Linked DNA regions of Prochlorococcus marinus XMU1404. The protein of the gene in region 2 binds, or shares a complex with, the protein of the main gene of each other region. Links are inferred from orthologs where the notes say so. Each region holds a gene or a part of one and is shown on either strand. Other genes may lie near its edges.

The links.
Region 1: the proteins of mrdA (region 2) and rodA are in contact, whole or in part, in a crystal structure (PDB 6PL5), measured with the Thermus thermophilus proteins. The link is inferred for Prochlorococcus marinus XMU1404 from one-to-one orthologs. Residues at the interface, in WP_223903432.1 of Thermus thermophilus: Arg4, Ile5, His6, Leu8, Ala9, Phe12, Ala15, Leu16, Leu19, Gly20, Arg22, Ala23, Trp24, Leu26, Gln27, Val28, Tyr31, Tyr34, Leu36, Leu43, Thr45, Asp47, Lys156, Gln157, Gly158, Ser160, Val184, Leu201, Glu202; in WP_223903423.1 of Thermus thermophilus: Phe161, Val165, Phe168, Val169, Leu172, Pro198, Tyr199, Glu202, Tyr211, Arg212, Asp213, Gln220, Val221, Gln223, Ser224, Ile226, Ala227, Ile228, Gly229, Ser230, Gly266, Phe267, Val270, Leu274, Tyr277, Gly278, Leu281, Phe285, Leu289, Arg297.

What each region holds. Positions count from the first base shown.
Region 1 is NZ_JAAORE010000003.1:436,204-446,539, forward strand. What follows is about bases 3,523-6,414. They hold rodA (rod shape-determining protein RodA), read right to left. Parts: upstream 5,657-6,414; coding sequence 4,388-5,656; downstream 3,523-4,387. Other genes in these bases: HA144_RS08760 (sensor histidine kinase), read right to left, coding at 3,523-4,388; HA144_RS08770 (Mrp/NBP35 family ATP-binding protein), read right to left, coding at 5,665-6,414. Outside these bases: gshA (glutamate--cysteine ligase), read right to left, coding at 1-908; HA144_RS08750 (anthranilate synthase component I family protein), read right to left, coding at 909-2,429; HA144_RS08755 (photosystem I reaction center subunit II PsaD), read right to left, coding at 2,489-2,911; more of HA144_RS08760, read right to left, coding at 3,024-3,522; more of HA144_RS08770, read right to left, coding at 6,415-6,735; hemF (oxygen-dependent coproporphyrinogen oxidase), read left to right, coding at 6,894-7,922; HA144_RS08780 (cofactor assembly of complex C subunit B), read right to left, coding at 7,951-8,508; HA144_RS08785 (ribonuclease H-like domain-containing protein), read left to right, coding at 8,673-9,308; HA144_RS08790 (hypothetical protein), read right to left, coding at 9,312-9,578; HA144_RS08795 (lipid-A-disaccharide synthase-related protein), read right to left, coding at 9,614-10,336. UniProt on the Escherichia coli protein: Peptidoglycan polymerase that is essential for cell wall elongation. Also required for the maintenance of the rod cell shape. Functions probably in conjunction with the penicillin-binding protein 2 (mrdA).
Region 2 is NZ_JAAORE010000001.1:34,235-44,609, reverse strand. Bases 3,110-6,040 are described here. They hold mrdA (penicillin-binding protein 2), read right to left. Parts: upstream 5,450-6,040; coding sequence 3,770-5,449; downstream 3,110-3,769. Other genes in these bases: HA144_RS00200 (hypothetical protein), read right to left, coding at 5,830-6,040; HA144_RS00205 (hypothetical protein), read right to left, coding at 5,572-5,715; HA144_RS00215 (NAD(P)H-dependent oxidoreductase), read left to right, coding at 3,223-3,747; HA144_RS00220 (diflavin flavoprotein), read left to right, coding at 3,110-3,205. Also shown: HA144_RS00225 (diflavin flavoprotein), read left to right, coding at 1-1,385; more of HA144_RS00220, read left to right, coding at 1,403-3,109; more of HA144_RS00200, read right to left, coding at 6,041-6,438; HA144_RS00195 (PD-(D/E)XK nuclease family protein), read right to left, coding at 6,519-7,232; HA144_RS00190 (hypothetical protein), read right to left, coding at 7,460-7,642; HA144_RS00185 (hypothetical protein), read left to right, coding at 7,804-8,121; guaA (glutamine-hydrolyzing GMP synthase), read right to left, coding at 8,234-9,820; cobalt-precorrin-5B (C(1))-methyltransferase CbiD, read right to left, coding at 9,869-10,375. UniProt on the Escherichia coli protein: Catalyzes cross-linking of the peptidoglycan cell wall. Responsible for the determination of the rod shape of the cell. Is probably required for lateral peptidoglycan synthesis and maintenance of the correct diameter during lateral and centripetal growth.

The DNA.
Region 1 (10,336 bases), on a different replicon or contig from region 2:
CAAATAACTTTTTTGCCATCTTGCCAGTGTAGTAACTCTGAATTCAAACTATCTTTAGCAGCATTCATTTCATTTTGATCACATATTTCTGATAATTGATCAATAGAAAAAATACTCGCAGTCAAAGGATCTAAAGTATTTATATTTTCAAAAAGATTTAAAATTCTTAGTTCTAGCATAGCTGTTATCCCTAATAGCAAATTGATATCATGAACAAAATCACAAATTCTTAATTCCAAACGATCGAGAATTAAAGGCCTTTGGGGACCATTTGGTCGGATTGAAGACCAAAAATGTCTAATATTCTGCATATTTTTATTATCTATATTTTCCTCGATCCAATCTACGTAGTTATTGTGATTTACAAAAAGGGGGACTTTACGTGGTGTTTTGGGAAATTGAATCCATCTCTGTGAGTGATTTTCCGTAATTTTATTATTTAAAAAAGGAGAGCTAGCACTTATCGATAGATATAAAGCAGCCTCAGATCTTATTAATCTTATAGCAGCAAAAAGCTTATCTAAGTCATCTATTCCTATATTTATATGAACACTTGAAGTTGCAATAGAAATTCCATAATTATCTTCTATAAATTGATGATACTCATTATCAATATCAGATCTTTGAAATTGATTATCGTGTTTAAAACAAAGAGTGGATGAAGGAATAATTGTTAACCCTTTACCATTTAGCCATTGCCTTAATTTTTTTCTAGGAGTTATTAATTTCTCGTGTAAAAACTTATATTCTTTTTCTGGTGTTGTTATGTATTCAACATTTCTGCTATCTGGCTCTTTCACAAAATTAGAAAATTTTGCTTCGATATCGGCTGAAACACCAATATGTGAATTTAAAGAACCTGTGAAAAGTTCTACCTCAAAACCTTTACAAAGATTATTTTGACTCATTTATTTATCCAGACAGGCTAATGCTTTTAATATCCCCTTTGCTTTATTTATCGTCTCTTGATATTCATTTTCAGGAGAAGAATCAGCAACTATTCCAGCTCCTGCCTGAACTGAAACATCATATTTCCCATCTTTTGTGGGCCTAACTATCATTGTTCTTATAGTAATTGCGGTATTTAATGCACCGTTAATATCAATAGATCCGTAAACACCTGCATATGGGCCCCTAGCATCTTTTTCAAAGTGATTAATCAATTGCATAGCTCTTATTTTTGGCGCACCAGTTACTGTCCCAGCGGGGAAAGATGCTTTTAGTAAATCCCATACATCAGCACTGTTTTTTAAGATTCCCTCAACTTCACTAACTATATGCATAACATGTGAATATTTCTCAATAACCATTAAATCTTTAACCTTCACAGTACCAATTTCACAAACTCTTCCAAGATCATTTCTCCCAAGATCAATAAGCATTACATGCTCAGCTATCTCTTTCGGATCTTTTAATAAATCCTTTTCTAATTCTATGTCTTGTTGATTATCAATACCTCTAGGTCTTGTTCCAGCTATTGGTCTTAAACTTGCAACAATTTGACTATATTTATTTTTTTCAGCTTTAACCATTACTTCAGGACTTGAGCCTATCAGATACCATGAGCCAAAATCAAAAAATGACATGTATGGAGATGGATTAACCATCCTCAAACTTCTATACAAATTAAAGGGATCGTTATTTACTTTAGTTTGGAATCTTTGACTTATAACTATTTGGAAAATATCTCCTTTTCTTATAAATTCTTTTGCAGAGAGAACTGCATCCTCAAAATCTTTTTTCTTCCAATTACTTTCAAGATTTAAGTTCATATTATCATTTTCATTCCAATCTAAAAACTCATTTTCTTTTAGAGGGACTCTCATTAAATTTCTAGTTTCCTGAATTTTAGAAATTGAGTTTTGATACACCTCTTCAATAGAAGAATCTTTAGAAGAAGTTGTATCTGCATAAACAACTGCAGTAATACATCTTTTTATTTGATCAAAAACAACTAACTGATCAAAAAACATCCAAGAGCCATAAGGAATATTGTTTTCTGACATTTCATTAATTGGAACACTTGGTTCTATTCGATTGATTAGTTCATATCCCCAAGAGCCATATAATTGTCCAATTGATGGTAAGTTATCAAGCATGGTTGACTTATATTCTTTTGTCCAAGTTCTTAAAATATCAAAAGGATCTCCTTTATAAATTTCAGTTTTTCCATTATTCCAAGTTTTCACTATTTCTTCGCCGTTACAAACCGCTTCCCAGAGAGGTTTAGTAGCCACAATACTCCATCTACCCAAACTTTCCCCACCTTCTACAGACTCAAGGAAAACACCATGAGAATCTTGCGAGGATAATTTTAACCAAGTTGATAATGGGGTTTCTAAATCAGCAGGCCAAGTTTGAGTGATAGGTATAAAATTTTTACCTTCTTTGTAAGCTTTAAAAAAACTATCTTTCTGAGAGCTGATCATACTTATAATGTCAACCCAAATTATAAATAAATTCTTTTTTTATATCAACTTTAAAGAAGTTAATCAAAAGTATTCTTAGTTGTGAATTTCAACCCAGCTGGATTAGGATTCTCACCTATTCTTCTTGGGTTATGGCCTACTTTTTCTCTGCCTTCGTTAACTTTCTCAGGAAAGACTCCATCTTTAGGATGTAAAAATTCAATATCTCCACCTGGAAAAATTCTATAGATTTTAAAATCCTCAATTCTTGGTTTAAAAGCTCGTAATTGTGTTCCCAAAGCGAGGCATTGTTCTTTTCTTGCAAAGTACATTAAATTATCACCTTCATGCATGATAGCGGCACCGCCTGTAGGCAATTCAAATGCTTGTTCTTTCGTACTTTTCCATACAATTGCATATTTTTCTTCAGTTTCTGCTGAGTTTAATAAACCACCAGTACTTCCTATATGCTTTGGAAATTGACCAACTAAAGTTTCAGTCATCCTAGATTTTGAGTTATTTATAATAAGAAATTAGCATTCATATTTTACAAATTTCATAATTAATGGAAAAGTTTCTACATTATTTAATAAAAGTAAAATTTATTGCTTTATTTTAATTTGAATCTGAAATGGGAAAAAATACTGTCAAACCGGCATCACGCCTTTGTGTGACATGTCCTCCTAAACTAGCTAACAACTTTTGAGTAGCGTTCTGACTTAGTTGTAGGCTACCGGTTTGAGGATTCCAATTTAAAACAGGTCCCAAATCAGACCCATTATCTATTTTTGGTATTTCTTTATTCTTACTATTTAATTTCTGTACTTTTAGTTGAAGTTTCAGTTTTTGACCTGCCGGTCTTAATTCTAAAATCAATGTACTACCCTCATGTAACCCTCTAGTATTTTTATCAATTAATCCCCTTAACATTAATTCTAATTTTTCAGAATCACTCAAAATTTGAGGGAGTTGACTGGGAATGTCTATCTTTAAAGATATTCCACGTCGGTTTAATTGTTTATTCCATAGAGGAGAAAGTTTATTAAAAATTTCAGCTAAGTTGATTTTTGCCAAGTTATTTGATGAAGGACTTTCGTTACTGACTAATTCTGCCGCATTAAAGATTAAACCGAATCTATCTATTTGTTCATTGCATTCATTATCTATTTGAATTAAACGATTTCTCATGGATTCATCCATATTATATTTTTTCAAAGTAGAACTTATTAGGGTTCTAATAGTGGCTAAAGGAGTCCTTACTTCGTGAGAAATTGCTCGTAACAATTTTGCTTCAGTTATTTTCTCATTTTGTTCATCATTTTTTAAATAATTTTGTATGTTGTGGTTTGGCCCCAACTTTGCTAATTTTGCTGATAATGTAGGCCAAAAAATTTTTTCAAATTGATTATTAATATTAAGCATGCCCAAATTATTAATTGCTTGACGAAATTTAACCCCTTCATCATAATTTTCTTGATTTAATTTCGCATGTATTAATTCAATTGAAATTTTTAAGCTTTCTTCATCACATTTCATTAATAGGATTTTCTTATCTTTTTCGCCTATTATTGATAAGATACATTGAAAATTTGGTGTAATAATCATTAAAAATGGTTCATAACCATCTTTTTGACTAAGATTTAAGACTTTATAATTACTAATAAAATTTAAATCATTTTTTATTTTAGCTGAATGATTAACTGGTAAAAAACCTGCATTCTCTTTTTGAAAGTATGGGAACCCCTCCGGAGACCACAACCAGCCATTAAGTTTTTTAAAAAATTTTTTATCGTTAAGAGCAGGCAAAGGAGATGCGACCCAAATACCTCCCTGCTGGCAATTCTGAGAGAGAAAATCTTTTTGAATAACTTCTAAAGAGGCCCACCACATTCTTCTAGAGGTATCATCATCAACATGTATTGTTTGAACTCCTTTAATCAAGAGGTCTTGAATCTTTTTTATCGTTATTTTTGATTCCATTAAATTCTGAGTTTTCTTGAACGTTTCAATATAGATAAGACAAATCCAATAGATATAAAATTAATCACTAATGCCGTTCTACCGTAACTCATAAAAGGGAGGGGAATTCCAGTAACTGGTCCTAATCCAATAGTCATAAATAAGTTTATTATTATTTGAAATAAAAAAGTTGCGGCGATTCCAATTACGATTAGAGATTCAAAGTTTGTCCTAGCAATTTTTGCAGTATCAATAAGTTTCTTAATCAAAAAGAAGAACATAAATAAAACTATCATGCATCCTACAAAGCCCAACTCTTCGCCTAAAGCGCTGAATATAAAATCAGTATGTTGTTCTGGTATGAATTGCAAATTAGTTAGTTTACCTTGTAACAAACCAGTACCCCAAAGACCACCAGAACCAATTGCAATTTGACTCTGAATCAAATGATATCCGCCACCTAATGGATCTCTATTTGGATCTAAAAACAAAACTAATCTATCTTTTTGATAATCTTTTAAGCCATATTGCCATAATATTGGTGTCAATTTTGCAACTAATAAATGAAACGAAATAGAGAGAGCAGAAAAAATAATTTTATTTTTCGAAGATCTATAAGCAAGATATCCCATAAACGGAATCCAGAAAATAAGAAGAGTTGGTGAGGTTAAATATAATATTGAAGTAACAATACAAAAGATTAATATCAAAATCCACTCTATAGGCATTTGAGACCAATAGAGCATCACACCTGTCAAAACTAATAAAACTAAAGAGGTGCCTAAGTCGGGTTGAAAAAAAATTAATAACCATGGAACAATAACTACTAAAAAGGGCAATACTAAGTCTTTTATTGTTAAGATTATTTTTCTGTCAAGCACTAAAGCAAGAGTTAATACAGTACTTAATTTTGCGACTTCTGAAGGCTGAAAAGAAAAGATGCCCAAGTTTAGCCACCTTTGAGCACCGGAAACTGAGATCCCAAAAAAATAAATTAGAAATAAGGATATTAAAGTACAAAAATATAATGGGATCAAATACTTTCTAATTCTCTCTAACGGTATATAAGAAATAAAAAATGCCAAAAAATAACCTAAAAAACCAGTTAAGATATGACTCAAATAATTCGATACTAAAAATTCACCTTGAATACTTTTAATTAAAAAACCCGAAATAACAACGAAAAAAAGGGGAATTAAAAGTAGTGGAGAAAATAAGTATCCTCTATTAAAACTGTCTTTTTTTTGTAAAGATCCTCTCTTATTTAATAAAGAAATTCTCCTAAACATCAATTCAATTATCTATAAACAAAATGATTTTTAATCAATTGTGCTAAATTATTAAATTCAATAGAACTTTCTTTCTTTGGCTGGCTAATTGAGATTGGTATTCCTTTATTGCTTTCATCAACAACAGGAATTTCAATAGGTATTTGGGCTAATAATGGTAAGTCATTTTCTTTCGCTAATGTTTGTCCACCACCTTTACCAAAAATTTCATATTTTTTACTTGGCATATCTGGCGGAATAAATACTGACATATTTTCTACAATTCCTAATAATGGTACGCCAAGTTGTTTAAACATTGCTAATCCCCTCCTTGCATCTTGCAAAGATACTTGTTGTGGAGTTGTTACAACAATAGCTCCAGAAATAGGCACAGATTGCGAAAGGGATATTTGAGCATCTCCTGTTCCTGGAGGCAAGTCAATAACCAAAAAATCAAGATTATTCCATTCAACTTGATATAGAAATTGACGGATAATACTATTTAGCATTGGTCCTCTCCATATAACTGGCTGACCTTCTTCAATGAGGAAACCCATTGATACTAATGAAATTCCATATTTATTTATAGGTATTAATCTTTGATCAGTACCACTACCTTCTGTAACCTTTGGATTCTGTTCGGCGACTCCCATCATTAAAGGAGTATTAGGTCCATAAATATCCGCATCCAGTAAACCAGTTTTTAAGCCTAATTTAGCTAATGAACAAGCAAGATTAACTGCAATTGTACTTTTCCCAACTCCACCTTTACCACTGCTAACAGCAATGATATGTCTTATGCCATCAATCCTCTGCAATTCAGAACCATTACTTTCGGTTTTAGATTCTGTTTTGGAAAGATTATTATCTATCTCTATTTGAACATCTTCAATATCTTCAAAATCTAGTAATATTTTACGAACCTCTTGTACGATTCTATCTCTCTGAGAATTTGCAAATGATGGTAATGATAGTGTTACGATTACTCTTGGTATAGTTACTCTTACGTTTTTAATCCAAGCTAATTCAATTACATTTTTCTTTGATCCAGCATCTAGAACTTTTTGTAAAGCAAAATTCGCATCTTCTATTGTGGTCATTAAATTTTTAAATATTTTGGCAAGGTAGTCGACTGTTTAAAAGATTAAGAACTATGTCGAACTATCAAATAATAGTAAATAAGGACCCCCTAAGAGAAATTATAAAGGGAAACTTATAATTAACCAAAAATTTTTTTTCTTCAAGATTTACTAAATACATGTTCAAAGAACCTCCTAAAAGCTCGAGAGAAAAAACTAAAAATCTCTTATTAACTCTACAAGACAAAATTTGTACGGGCCTTGAAAATATAGATGGCAAAGGAAAATTTATCGAAGAGTCTTGGCTAAGAGACGAAGGTGGTGGTGGAAGATCAAGAGTATTAAAAAACGGTTCAATTTTTGAGCAAGCAGGAGTAAATTTTTCTGAAGTATATGGGAAAGAGTTGCCTCAATCAATAATCTCTCAGAGGCCCGAAGCTAAAGGTCATGAATGGTTTGCTACAGGTACTTCTATGGTATTGCATCCTAAGAATCCCTATATTCCTACAGTTCATCTAAATTATCGTTATTTCGAAGCTGGTCCTGTTTGGTGGTTTGGTGGAGGTGCAGACTTAACCCCTTTTTATCCTTATCTTTCTGATGTGAGGAATTTTCATAAAGAGCATAAAAAAGCTTGTGAGAAAGTTGATAAAGATTTGCATAAAGTTTTCAAACCATGGTGTGATGAATATTTTTTCTTGAAGCATAGAAATGAATCTAGAGGCATAGGAGGTATTTTTTATGATTATCAAGATGGTTCAGGCAATATCTATAGAGGAAATAATCAAAATGGAGAGGCATCAAAAGCTTCAGAAAATATTGGCAAAACTAATTTAAACTGGGATAATTTATTTTCTTTAGCGGAAAACTGTGGGCAAGCATTCCTACCCTCTTATCTACCAATTGTTGAACACAGAGCTTCTCAAAAATATACTTCTCATGAAAGAGAATTCCAGTTATATCGAAGAGGTAGATATGTCGAATTCAATTTAGTTTGGGATAGAGGGACGATTTTTGGACTACAAACAAATGGTAGAACTGAATCTATATTAATGTCCTTACCGCCTTTAGCTAGATGGGAATATGGATATAAACCTAAAAAGGGTTCTCGAGAGGAGTTTCTCACATCAATTTTTACAAAACCCCAAGATTGGTTAAATGATAAAGAGCTCGAGAAATTCTGTATAGATAATAATATTTTTAATTAAAAATCATCGAATAATTTTTTAAAGTATCTTAAATAGGTGTTTTAAATAAAGAACCGTCACTTTTCAATTGAAGTTTTTCGCCAAGTTCATTTTCTAAAGAGATTAATTCATCCCTATGAGCTCTTAGTCTCATGAAAGTTGAATCATTTTCGTTTTCGTTGATCAACCTTAATTCAAATTTCTCCTCTCTTGCTGATTTTTTAAAATAAACAATTCCAGACAAAGGGCCACCAATTAATCCCAAAAGAATAGGCCACCAACCTAATTCAGGATATATTTGAATAATTACTAATCCCAAAGCACAAGAACCAAAACCGCCAAGAAAACCTAAAAAAATTGCTAAAAATTTACTAGAAATAACTTGACCCTTGAATATTAAAATTCTTTGTTCAAAATCTCCTCCTGTTTGCTTCCATCCCCTCAAATTAAGCCATTCACATAAACCATTTAAAACCTTAACTGGCTGCTGAGAAGATGAAATCTCAACGATGGTTGTTCTATCTTTACTCGAAGCCTTAAGAAAAAAAAATAATCCTATGGCCAAGAGAATTGTTAGCAATAATGTTGAATTTAAGGAATAGGACATTAAATAAATTTTTTCTAGAAACCCGAGAATAAAAATTAAAGTTACATCATATTATAATTTTTGAGAATTATTCTGTAAAATATTTTTATTAGATGAAAATTCTTAATTAAATAAAATCTTAAGTAATATTCTAAATATTAAATTATTACGGATACTTTTTAAAAATGACTATTGAAAATAAAAATATTGATCTTCTTTATAGCGATTTAACAGCAGATTTATACAATCTTTATAAAAAATCATCCTACCTAGCTATTGACACTGAAGCAATGGGTTTAATTCATGGAAGAGATAGACTCTGTTTAGTACAAATATGCAATGAATTCAAAAAAACATCTTGTATAAAAATCGAACTTAATACTTCTTCTTCGCCTCATTTAAAAGCACTTCTTGAAGATGACAAAATTACTAAAATATTTCACTATGCGAGATTTGATGTAGCAGCTCTAAAATGCAATCTTAAAATTAATACAAAAAATATTTTTTGTACAAAAATTGCTAGTAAGTTGGCAAGAACTTATACAAACAAACACGGTTTAAAGGATTTAATTAATGAATTGTTAGGTATAGAACTGGACAAAAGCTCACAAAGTAGTGACTGGGGTAGCAACGAAGATTTAACAAAAGATCAATTAGATTATGCAGCAAATGATGTTAGATATTTAATTGAAGCTATGCATAAATTAAAGGTTATCTTAGAAAGAGAGAATAGATATGAATTAGCTCAAAAATGTTTCGAAACAGTTTCTGTACATGCTGATTTAGACATACTTAAATTTTCAAATATATTTGAACATTAAAAATCAATCTTCAGTTAAAAAATTATCTTCACCATCAAGAGTTTCCATAAGCTTATCAAGTATTCTTGAAGAACTTAATTTATCTCCATCATTTTTCTCACAAATTTTTAAGACATTTTGCGCAACTTGTATTTTTTCTTGAATAGTTTTCGAACCTTCTTTTGCAATTTGAATTTCTACTTTCTTTTTAGCAGAGGATAAGCTTATACTCATAAGTTTTGCAATCTCTGCACAAATTTTTAGATATTGCCGATCATTTATTGGATACATAAAAGAATTAATAATTAATAAGTTAGTGCCATTTACTAAGATAACAAATTAAGGTTTATCGCATCTACGATTTTCTTACTTGCTCCCGATTCCCCCATTCTTTTTTTTCCAATTTTTGCTTGTTCTAACCTATCAACTTTTCCTTTCAAAAGTAAACTTAAACGTTTTAAAAGAATTTTTTTGTTCTTGCAAACCAACACACTGCCTCCTAATAATCTTGATTGCCTTTTTGCAAATGATTTTGTAAATTGTGGTCCAGGTCCCGGTAGAGAAAGAGATGGAATTCCAAGACCAGCAATTTGCTCTGTAGCAGTTCCTGCATTAGAAAGGCCAACCTCTGCCATATTGGCCCATGAATTGAATTTACCTTTTCCAATCACTACATATTGATCTTTTTTTTTCCATACTGAATCTTCATCAATTAGAAATTTAACTTTACTCTGTTTTATAAAACCATATTTGTTTAAATAACTTTGAATTTGAATCACATTCGCATTAATGCTCAAAGGCAAAAGTATTACCAAATCCTTTGATAAATGAAAATCTTGCAAACAATTCAGAAAATTATCAAGATTCTTGAGAGCTTCAGGGTATCTACTTCCAACTAATAAAATAATCCTTTTAAAAGAAATAATATTTGATATCTTCTCGTTTGTTGCATTAACAAAATCCATCATTGGATTACCCAAGTATTTTGCATCAATATTTTTTCTATTTAAATTATTAGCTGTAATTTTATCTCTCATAATTAAATTTTT
Region 2 (10,375 bases):
AAGACCAAATACATATTCCCTTTAAGCGTCTAGAAGTCAAAAGTGGAGAATTTTTAAATCTCGGAACTAATCCTAATAGCGGTTTAGAACATAATATTGAATTTATAAGCGCACCAAATTTACATTGGCCAGATACAATTTTTTCATATGACCACAGCACTCATGTTCTCTACACATGCGATGCATTTGGACTCCATTATTGTTCTGAAGAATTTTTTGACACTGATCAAAAAGAAATATATGATGATTTTCGTTTTTATTACGATTGCCTAATGGGTCCAAACGCTAGAAGCGTTCTGCAGGCAATTAAAAGAATAGATAAGCTACCTGAATTAAAAACTATAGCCGTAGGTCATGGGCCATTGCTTCATAATCAAGTTAATTTTTGGAAAGGGAAATATCTAGAATGGAGTAGCAATAAAAGCAAAGGTAATGATTTTGTATCGGTCTGCTATATAAGCGACTATGGTTATTGTGATCGACTAAGTCAATCAATATCTCATGGAATAAGTAAAGCAGATGCACAGGTCCAATTAATTGATTTAAGATCATCTGACCCCCAAGAATTAACAAGCTTAATTTCGGAATCAAAAGCAGTAGTCATACCCACATGGCCAGTAAATTCAGATAATGAATTAAAAGAATCTCTTGGTACTTTATTTGCAGCGCTAAAACCAAAACAATTTACAGCTATCTATGATGCATTTGGTGGAAATGATGAACCAATAGATTCTTTAGCAAATAAATTAAGAGAACTTGGACAAAAAGAAGCTTTCTCTCCTTTAAGAGTTAAAAACATTCCAGATCCTATTGTTTATCAACAATTCGAAGAAGCTGGAACTGACTTGGGTCAATTGATCAACAAAAAGAAAAATATTGCCTCTATGAAAAGCCTTGATTCAAATTTAGATAAAGCTTTAGGTAGGTTAAGTGGAGGATTATATGTAGTTACATCGAGCCAAGGAGAAGGTTCAACATTTAGACAAAGTGCGATGGTAGCTAGTTGGGTTAGTCAAGCAAGTTTTTCTCCACCAGGTATTACAGTTGCTGTAGCAAAAGATAGAGCCATTGAATCATATATGCAAGTTGGCAAAGGTTTTGTTGTGAATATCTTGAGAGAAGATAACTATCAAAAAATGTTCAGACATTTTTTAAAAAGATTTGCTCCAGGAGCTGATAGATTTGCTGATGTAGATATAATTAGCAACATCGCAGAGGGAGGACCAGTCCTCTCAGATTCACTTGCCTTTTTAGATTGTAAAGTGAGCTCCAGATTAGAAACTCCAGATCATTGGATAATTTACGGAATTGTCGAAGATGGCAATGTCTCAGATTTGTCATGCAAAACAGCTGTTCATCACAGGAAAGTTGCCAATCACTATTAGAAAAATAATTTTTAAAAATGATCGAAATTCATACAAGCTTACTATTAAAAAATCAAAACTTATCAAAATTTGAAATTACCGACAATTTTACTTGTATCCGATTTTTAGACCACAATAAAGAAAAATTTGAACTTGAATTTAATCTCGAAAAAGGAACCTCTTTTAACACTTTTTTAATAAGAAATAATGAAGAACTTTTTATTATTCATCCACCTGAAAAGCAATATTTAAATTCATTTAATGAGATAATCTTTAACGTTTTTAATCAATATAAATTAAAAAAAATTAACGTCATATCTGGACATATCAATCCACAAATTATTGAAACTATAAAAAATATAAGTACCCAATTTCAAAACACTACTATTACTTGCTCTAATCCAGGTTATAAACTTATTAGCGAACTTTGGAATCAAAGAAATCCTACCTTAAAAAACTTTGTTGAAATTAAATTACCTGAAATAAACATAATCAAAAAAGAACTTAATTTAGAATTAGATAACATTTCATTGGAGTTGGTTCCTATTCCAACAGCACGTTGGCCTGGGGGTTTGATAATTTATGAACGTAATCAAGAAATACTTATAAGTGAAAAAATTTTCTCGGCTCATATTGCATCTGAAGATTGGTCTGAAACAAATCGAGTTAGTACAGAAATTGATAGGAAACATTTTTATGATTGCTTAATGGCACCTATGTCTAATCAAGTAGTATCAATAACTGAAAAAATTGCAGATTACGACATTAAAACTATTGCACCGTTACACGGTCCCGCTATCGAATATAGCTTAAAGAGCTTTTTAAATGACTACATTAGATGGGGCGAAAATCTCACAACAAATAATCCTAAAATCGCTCTGATATATGCAAGTGCATATGGAAATACAGCCTCAATAGGTGATGCATTAGCTAAAGGTATAAATAGAACTTCAGTTGAAGTCGAAAGTATTAATTGTGAATTCACGCCTAATGATGAACTTATAAAATCTATCCAAAATGCCGATGGATATTTAATAGGATCTCCCACACTAGGTGGTCACGCCCCAACTCCTATAGTCAGCGCACTTGGAACATTGTTATCAGAGGGTAATAGAGATAAACCGGTAGGGATTTTTGGTAGTTTTGGCTGGAGCGGGGAAGCAATTGATTTACTTGAATCAAAACTAAAAGACGGTGGTTTTAAGTTTAGTTTTGACCCTATAAGAATTAAATTCAGTCCAAATAAACCCAAGATTAAAGAGTTAGAAGAAATAGGAACTCACTTTGGGAGAAAAATTATAAAAAAGGCAAAGAAAAAACCCAGAAAGTCAGATACAGGAATGATAACAAGCAAAACGGATCCAAAGTTACAAGCTCTTGGAAGGGTAATTGGCTCACTTTGCGTTCTAACTGCATCCAAAGGAAAAGATGAGAACAATATCAGAGGGGCTATGCTTGCATCTTGGGTTAGTCAAGCAAGTTTTTCCCCGCCTGGATTAAGTATTGCAGTAGCAAAAGATAGATCGGTAGAGTCTCTCCTTCAAATTGGAGATTCTTTTGCTTTAAATATTTTAAGTGAAAAAGATTTTAAAGAACCTTTGAAAAGATTCACTAAACCCTTTTCTCCAGGAGAAGATAGATTTGAAGGATTAAATATTAAATTAACGCCTAATGAACAGATAATTATTCCAGATTCTCTAGCATGGTTAGATGCTTCTGTAAAAGAGAGAATGGAATGTGGAGATCATTGGGTGATATACGCCGAAGTCCTTCACGGTAATATATTAAAATCCGATAGTTTAACAGCAGTGCATCACCGTAAAACTGGTGCTAACTATTAAATTTATTTATTTAATTTATGACTGAATCAAAAGATCTAATAATCATTTCGGCTAGTTGCGGTAAAAATCTAGAACTTTCTGAAAAATTTCTAGAAAAAAGTATTGAAATGAAAGTAAGTTCTGAAATTTTGGATCTTACCACTCTTGACATTCCACTATTTAATCCACGAATTCACAGTAAAGAAAATATTCCAGCTGAAATAAAAGAAATTAAAAAAAAGCTTTTCGCGATTAAAAAATGGGTGATTTGTGCTCCTGAATATAATGGATCTATACCTCCTATTCTCTCTAACTTCATAGCGTGGCTCTCTATTTCGGGAGATGACTTTAGAAATTTATTTAATGGTCAACCAATTGCAATCGCAACATTTTCTGGCGGCATAGGCTTAGAATTACTTACTTCATTACGCATTCAACTAGTGCATTTAGGAAGCCAGGTATTAGGGAGACAACTTTTATCTTCATATAGTAAACCGATAGATACCAAAACTATTGAAGATATTATTCAAAGACTGTTACAAATGAAAAGATTAAGAACATAAACTTTAAAACTTAAAATTAATATCATTTTTTTTCATTCCAAACTTTTAATATTTCTCTTGCCATAGGAAGTGCATGAACGGAGCCTCCACCAGGAGTATTTTGTGCAAATGCAACTACAAGCAATTCACTATTTTCAGAAGGAGTAAAGCAAACAAACCAAGCATGATCCAAACCACCTTCACCATCTTCGGCAGTTCCAGTTTTACCTGAAACTGGAGGTAAATTTGATACTCCGTAATTCATTGATACGCCTGTACCTGATTCTACTACTTTCCTGAGACCACTTTTTATCAATTGAATATTTTTAGGATCAATATCAATTTTAATAGGTGTTTTATCAGAAAAATCATCTCCATCTTTTTTAGCTAAATGAGGTTTAACTAAATAACCTCCATTTGCAACCGCAGCATATGCTCTAGCTATTTGGATAGGAGTAACTTGAACTACAAATTGACCAATAGACATACTCGCAATATCTTCAGGAACCCAAGGAGTTCTGCCTGGCTCTCCCCATCCCCTACCATTTTTAGCCCATTGACTACTAGCTACTAATCCTATATTCTCTTGTTCAGAAATTTCAATTCCAGATAAAGAACTAAAACCAAGCTTTTTTGAGACCTTATTAATTTCATCAACGCCTACACCATATCCGACCTGATAAAAAAATGTATTACTTGAAACTCTCAAAGCATCTTCATAACCTATCACTCCAAATCCTAAATCATTATGCTCTCTAAAACATTGGCTCCCATAAGTGATACATGGTTTTGTCTCAAGCAAAATCTCACGCGGAAATTTACCACTTTCCAAGCCAGCTAAAGCAGTTACGATTTTCCAAACACTTCCTGGATCATAAGCATTTAATGCTCTATTAAAAAGAGGTTTTTCAGGAGAATTAAATAACTTATTATATTCTTTTGCAGGCTTAAAATCCTTTGAAAAAAAATTCAAATCAAAAGTTGGACTACTTGCCATTGCTCTTATTGCACCATCTCTTGGATCCATAACTATTATCGCTCCAGCTTTTTTATCTTTAAGAACTTCCTCGGCAACTAATTGCAAATTAATATCAATGGTCAATTCAATATCTTTTCCTTGTTTTGGAGGTTTTATACCCAAGGATCTTTGAAATTTACCTAAAGAATTTACTTCAACCATTTCTCCACCCCATTCACCTCTTATAAAATCTTCGTAAACATGTTCGATTCCAGTTCTCCCTATCAGATCATTTAATTTATAACCCTTTTTAGATAAAAACTTATATTCTGATTCAGTAATTGGCTGAGTATAACCAATTACATGAGCAGCAACTGATCGATAAGGATAATTTCTAATTAATCTCGTAGCTATGTGAAAACTTAGTAAATCATCTTCATTTTCCTTAAATTTAATTAATTGATCTATATTTAAATCATCAAGAATAGTTACTGAAAGTTTTTGATTATTTAGGCCATCAAGATATTTTTTTTGAATTAAGTTGCTATCAATATTTAAAAATTCAGAAATTTTTAATTTATGCTTTTCCCAATTGCTTTTATTAATAGATTGAGGCTTTATTATTAAGGAATATTTAACTCTACTATCTGCTAAAACATGACCACTTTTATCGAGTATTCGACCACGTATTGGTTGCGAAGCAATTAGTCTAATCCTATTCTCATCTGACATTTCTTTAAAAGATTCATAATTTAAAAGTTGCAAAAAGATTAACCTAAATAAAATCAATAAAAATGAAATAGAAGAAAAAATGAGTAAGACTAAAGGTTGTCTTTTTAATGAAATAAGTTTTTTATTAGGACTAGTTTTTACCAAAAATATAAATTTTATTTAAATATTATTTTTTCCAATAAAGCTATGGTTGTTTTAATTTCTTTAAGTCTAGTTGATAAATTGTTATAATCACTCTCTTCAGTATTTCGATGAAAGTTATTATTTTCAGTATTATTTGAAGTCAAATTTTCACTCATAAACTTATGATGTTTAAATTCATTATTTCATTTAATTCAATTTTAAATAAAAAATTTATTTTTTCAAAATAATATAAATAATTTATTTTGATACTGAAAAATACCATAACCAAATTAATTTGATTGATTTATGTTTTGTTCAAAATAAGGATTACAACTATTTTTTGATATTCCTAATGACCATCCAATGAATGATGAGATAAATATAGTAACTATTAATGGCAAAACAGCCTTTTGAGTATTTTCAAGACTAAACCATTCCCTCCAACTACTAAAAAACCTTTCTCTTTGAAATTTTCTTTTTTCATTTTCTAATAATCTCGCTTTTTTAGCGAAAGATTTTGTAACCCACTTTTCAAAAGGAATTTTTTTTATGACCGCCATTTTTCTCTCAATCTCTAGTAACTGACCTGAACTAAGAGAAGGATGAAATGTACTTATCAATTCAAGAGTTTTTAAAAACATCTCAACAGTTGCATCTTTTATAAGCTTTTGCTCAAGACTTAAATCAACCCACTCTATTTCTGGATAAAAACGATTTCTATTAGGCTGAATTTGCTCCTCTGACATTTGCCCAGGTTCGCGAAGCCATCTATTGGTATTTTCGTCGAACCTCCGCCAATATAAAAATGGATTAATAAAAATTGTTTTACCAGCAACTTTAACTACATCTTGTTGAAGATGATTAGTTATCTTTCTTTCAGAATTTTTAGATTTTATCAAAAGTCTAATTTTTATATTCTAATTAAAGATTATCTTTTATTCACTATTTTTCCAGAAATTAAAAAAAAATTCATTGAGTGTCAAGTTATCGATAACTGCCAACGCCTTTTCAAATAATTACAATATTCACAATTTACTGATGGTTTAGGGAATGTATCCGAACGTAATAAATTGACTGTATCAATTATCTTTTGTTCTACCCATGTTGTATCACAATCTAATCTAATTAGATGTACATCAAAATTTAATTGATTATTAAACAGCTTTTCATTTTTCTTGCCATTAAAGTATAAAAGATAAGCTTCTTTGGCAACGTTAAAACCGTTTTTTTTAAATAACCACTGATACATTTCCAATTGTCTCTTATAAGCTTTTGCATATTCGTATTTATTAAAAGTCTCTGACCAATCAAAATGATTTCTTGATGTTGCTTTTACATCAACAATAATAAGATCACCATTTTTTTTCTGCCAAATATCATCTACAGCTCCGCCGAAATCATAATGATGTTCCTTTGACTTATACCTTATCCCTCGAAAATTACTTCTCCAATATTCTAGACTTTTGTGTTTAAAAGGGACAGCATCAATACCATGTTCAATCAACAAAGGATGTGGCTCCTGAATGCCTCTATAATAATCAAATTCATTCTTACATAAATTATCCACAGCAATATTTAATGTGAAAGGTAATGAGGGTGGATTTATTTTATATTTTTTATCAAGCACACAACATCTAGGACAGCTAAGATATTTTTCTACAGTAGATCGACTTAATTTAATAATCTCACTCATTACGTTTTAAATGTCATTTATAGAATTTCATTTTTATATAAGAGTCATAAATATTTTTAAAATTTTTATAACTTACTCCCACTCTATAGTACCAAGAAATAAGGCAGTCATAAACGTAGTGATACCAACATGTTTGAACCCATAATAACACACATTTTCCTGAGGGAAACCTGAGGGAAACCTCTTTTTAGGCAGATTGTATTTAATAAAAACTCAAAATTAATTACTCAGTCACAGTAAATTAAACAATTTTGATTTGTTGGATGTTCTCTACATTCTTTATCCCAAAAGTTTTGAAACTCAGGGGTACATTTCTCAAGTTCTTGTGGAGTCTCATTCAAGTTTAACCCTGCATAATTAAATGCTGTTAGGTATCTTGGAAGGACATTGAATTGATTGAATAGTTTCATAAGACCTCCTAGATCTATATCTATATTGTCCTCCTATTAACTTGAAATTCATAGAGTATTATTACCCGAGTAGAAATGCTTTGGGGTATCATCAAGAATTTTCATAAAACCAAACTATCATTTATAGAATTAATGAGAAGAAAAATTATCCTTGATATTTAATGTTGCGACTTCTTCCTTTACCGATTTTTATTAGCATTTATCTATTCTCTTACTGGAGATGTCGACAAAATATTGCTGCTAGTGATAAGCAACTCAAACCGTGCATTGATTGGGCATATTTAAAAAATTTACCTCTTCCTAAAAAACCTTCCTTTATTGAGTTTTATATTGTTTATGTTTCTTCTTTTTTTAAATTTCCCTTTGGGATAATTATTCAACAACTACCTTTCTCAAAGAAAGTAAGATACTACGAAAGAGAAATGAAATTAATATTTGATAAATGGAATTTAGAAAAAATTAAAAAAATAAAAAACTAATTTACTAAGGTGTAGAAAAATTCAAAACTCTACGATTTCTTTATAGTGACAAAATTTTTAGTCTGAGGGAAACCTCCTTTTTGTTTCTATAACTGGATATTGACCCTATTGACTATTCCCACTCAATAGTTCCTGGAGGTTTGCTTGTAATATCATAAACAACTCTATTGACTGAATCTACTTCATTAACGATTCTATTCGAAATTCTTTCTAAGATTTGAAAAGGAATTTTTGACCAGTCTGCGGTCATACCATCTTCACTAGATACACAACGTAGAACTATTGGCCATGCATAAGTCCTTTTATCTCCCATAACTCCTACAGTTTTAACCGGTAACAATACTGCAAAAGCTTGCCAAATATCATTGTAAAGTTCCGCTTTTTTAATTTCGTCTCTTACTATCCAGTCTGCATCTCTTAAACAATCAAGTTTTTCATTAGTCACTTCTCCTAAAATTCTTATAGCTAACCCTGGCCCTGGGAATGGATGCCTTTTTATAATTTCATCCGGCAAGCCTAAAGCAGCTCCCAATTTTCTTACTTCATCCTTAAAAAGTTTTCGTAATGGCTCTACTAATTTAAACTGTAAATCTTTTGGTAATCCCCCCACATTGTGATGACTCTTTATTTTTACAGCTATTCTCTCACCTGTCTTAGGATCAATGTTAGTACCGGCACTTTCAATAACATCAGGATAAAGAGTACCTTGTGCTAGGTACTGAAAAGGTCCCAATCTATTACTTTCTTCTTCAAATACTCTTATAAATTCTTCACCAATAATTTTCCTTTTTTGCTCGGGATCGGTTATCCCTTTTAATTTAGCGATAAACCTTTCCCTAGCATTGATATATTCAACCTTAATATGAAATTTCTTATCAAAAAAATTCATTAAAAATTCAGGTTCACCTTTTCTCATGAAACCTTGGTCTATAAACATGCATGTAAGCTGTTTCCCAACCGCTTTATTAAGCAAAAAAGCAAGAGTTGAAGAATCAACGCCTCCTGACAAGGCAAGCAAAACTTTCTTATTGCCAACTTGCTCTCTGATTGTCGGAATTGTCTCCTCTAAAAAGGTTTCTGTTGTCCAATCATCTATACAACCAGAAATTTTGTAGACAAAATTTTTAATTACTGTCATTCCATAATCTGAATGAATAACTTCAGGATGAAATTGTACTCCATATAATTTTTTTCTATCATCTGAGATAGCTGCATGAAGTGTATTCTCGGTATGCGCAATTTTATTAAATCCATCAGGCAAACAATTTATTGAATCGCCATGACTCATCCACATTGTCGATTTATCTTTTACGTTAGAAAAGAGATCACTTTCTAAATCTATATTTATTGGAGCTCTCCCGTACTCAGCTTTTTTAGTTGCGGAAGTTACAGATCCTCCAAGTTCTTTAACCATTAATTGCATTCCATAGCAAATACCAAGAATGGGAATACCTAGATCAAAAATTTGTTCACTACACTTAGGCGCATCTTCCTCATATACCGAATTTGGTCCTCCACTCAAAATTATACCTTTAGGATTAATGTCAAGAATATCCTTTATTGAAATATAGTTACTTACTACAAGAGAAAAAACATTAGCTTCCCTGATTCTTCTTGCAATTAATTCAGAATATTGAGATCCGAAATCTAAAATTAATATTGAAGGATCTCTTTCTTTGTTTAAAAATTTTTGACTCATGTATAAAAGTTAGCTTAATTTATTTACAAAAGCATAATCAATTAAACATTAATCTTTTTGAAAATAAGAAATATATTCATTTCCATTGGTTCCCGACCACCTTATTTTCCTTTTTCTATCAAAAATAATTGATGCAATTTTCATATCTGTTTTTACATACCTATTAACATATTCAAAAGAACGCGTTTCAATTGTATTTGATAATTTTTGGAATAATTTTTCAGCTGTAGATTTATCAAATCCTTCAAGAAATAATAAAGCATCTTCAACAGTATTAAAGTGAGATAATTTGACTATTATTTCAGGTGGTATTTTTTCTTTAACTGCTAAATAAACAAGAACCTCAATTCTTCCATCAGCTAAATGATTATGTGTATGAAATATACCGCCTGCTAATTTAATTAATTTTCCGTGATAACCAAAAAGAATTACTGTTTGAACATTTTTTATTGCAGCATCAACTATTAATGGTCCTATCCAGTTACCAACTTTTATAGTTGGCAAGTTTATTTTACAAGTTTTTGCCAAATTTAAGCCATTTTCACCAATAACAAA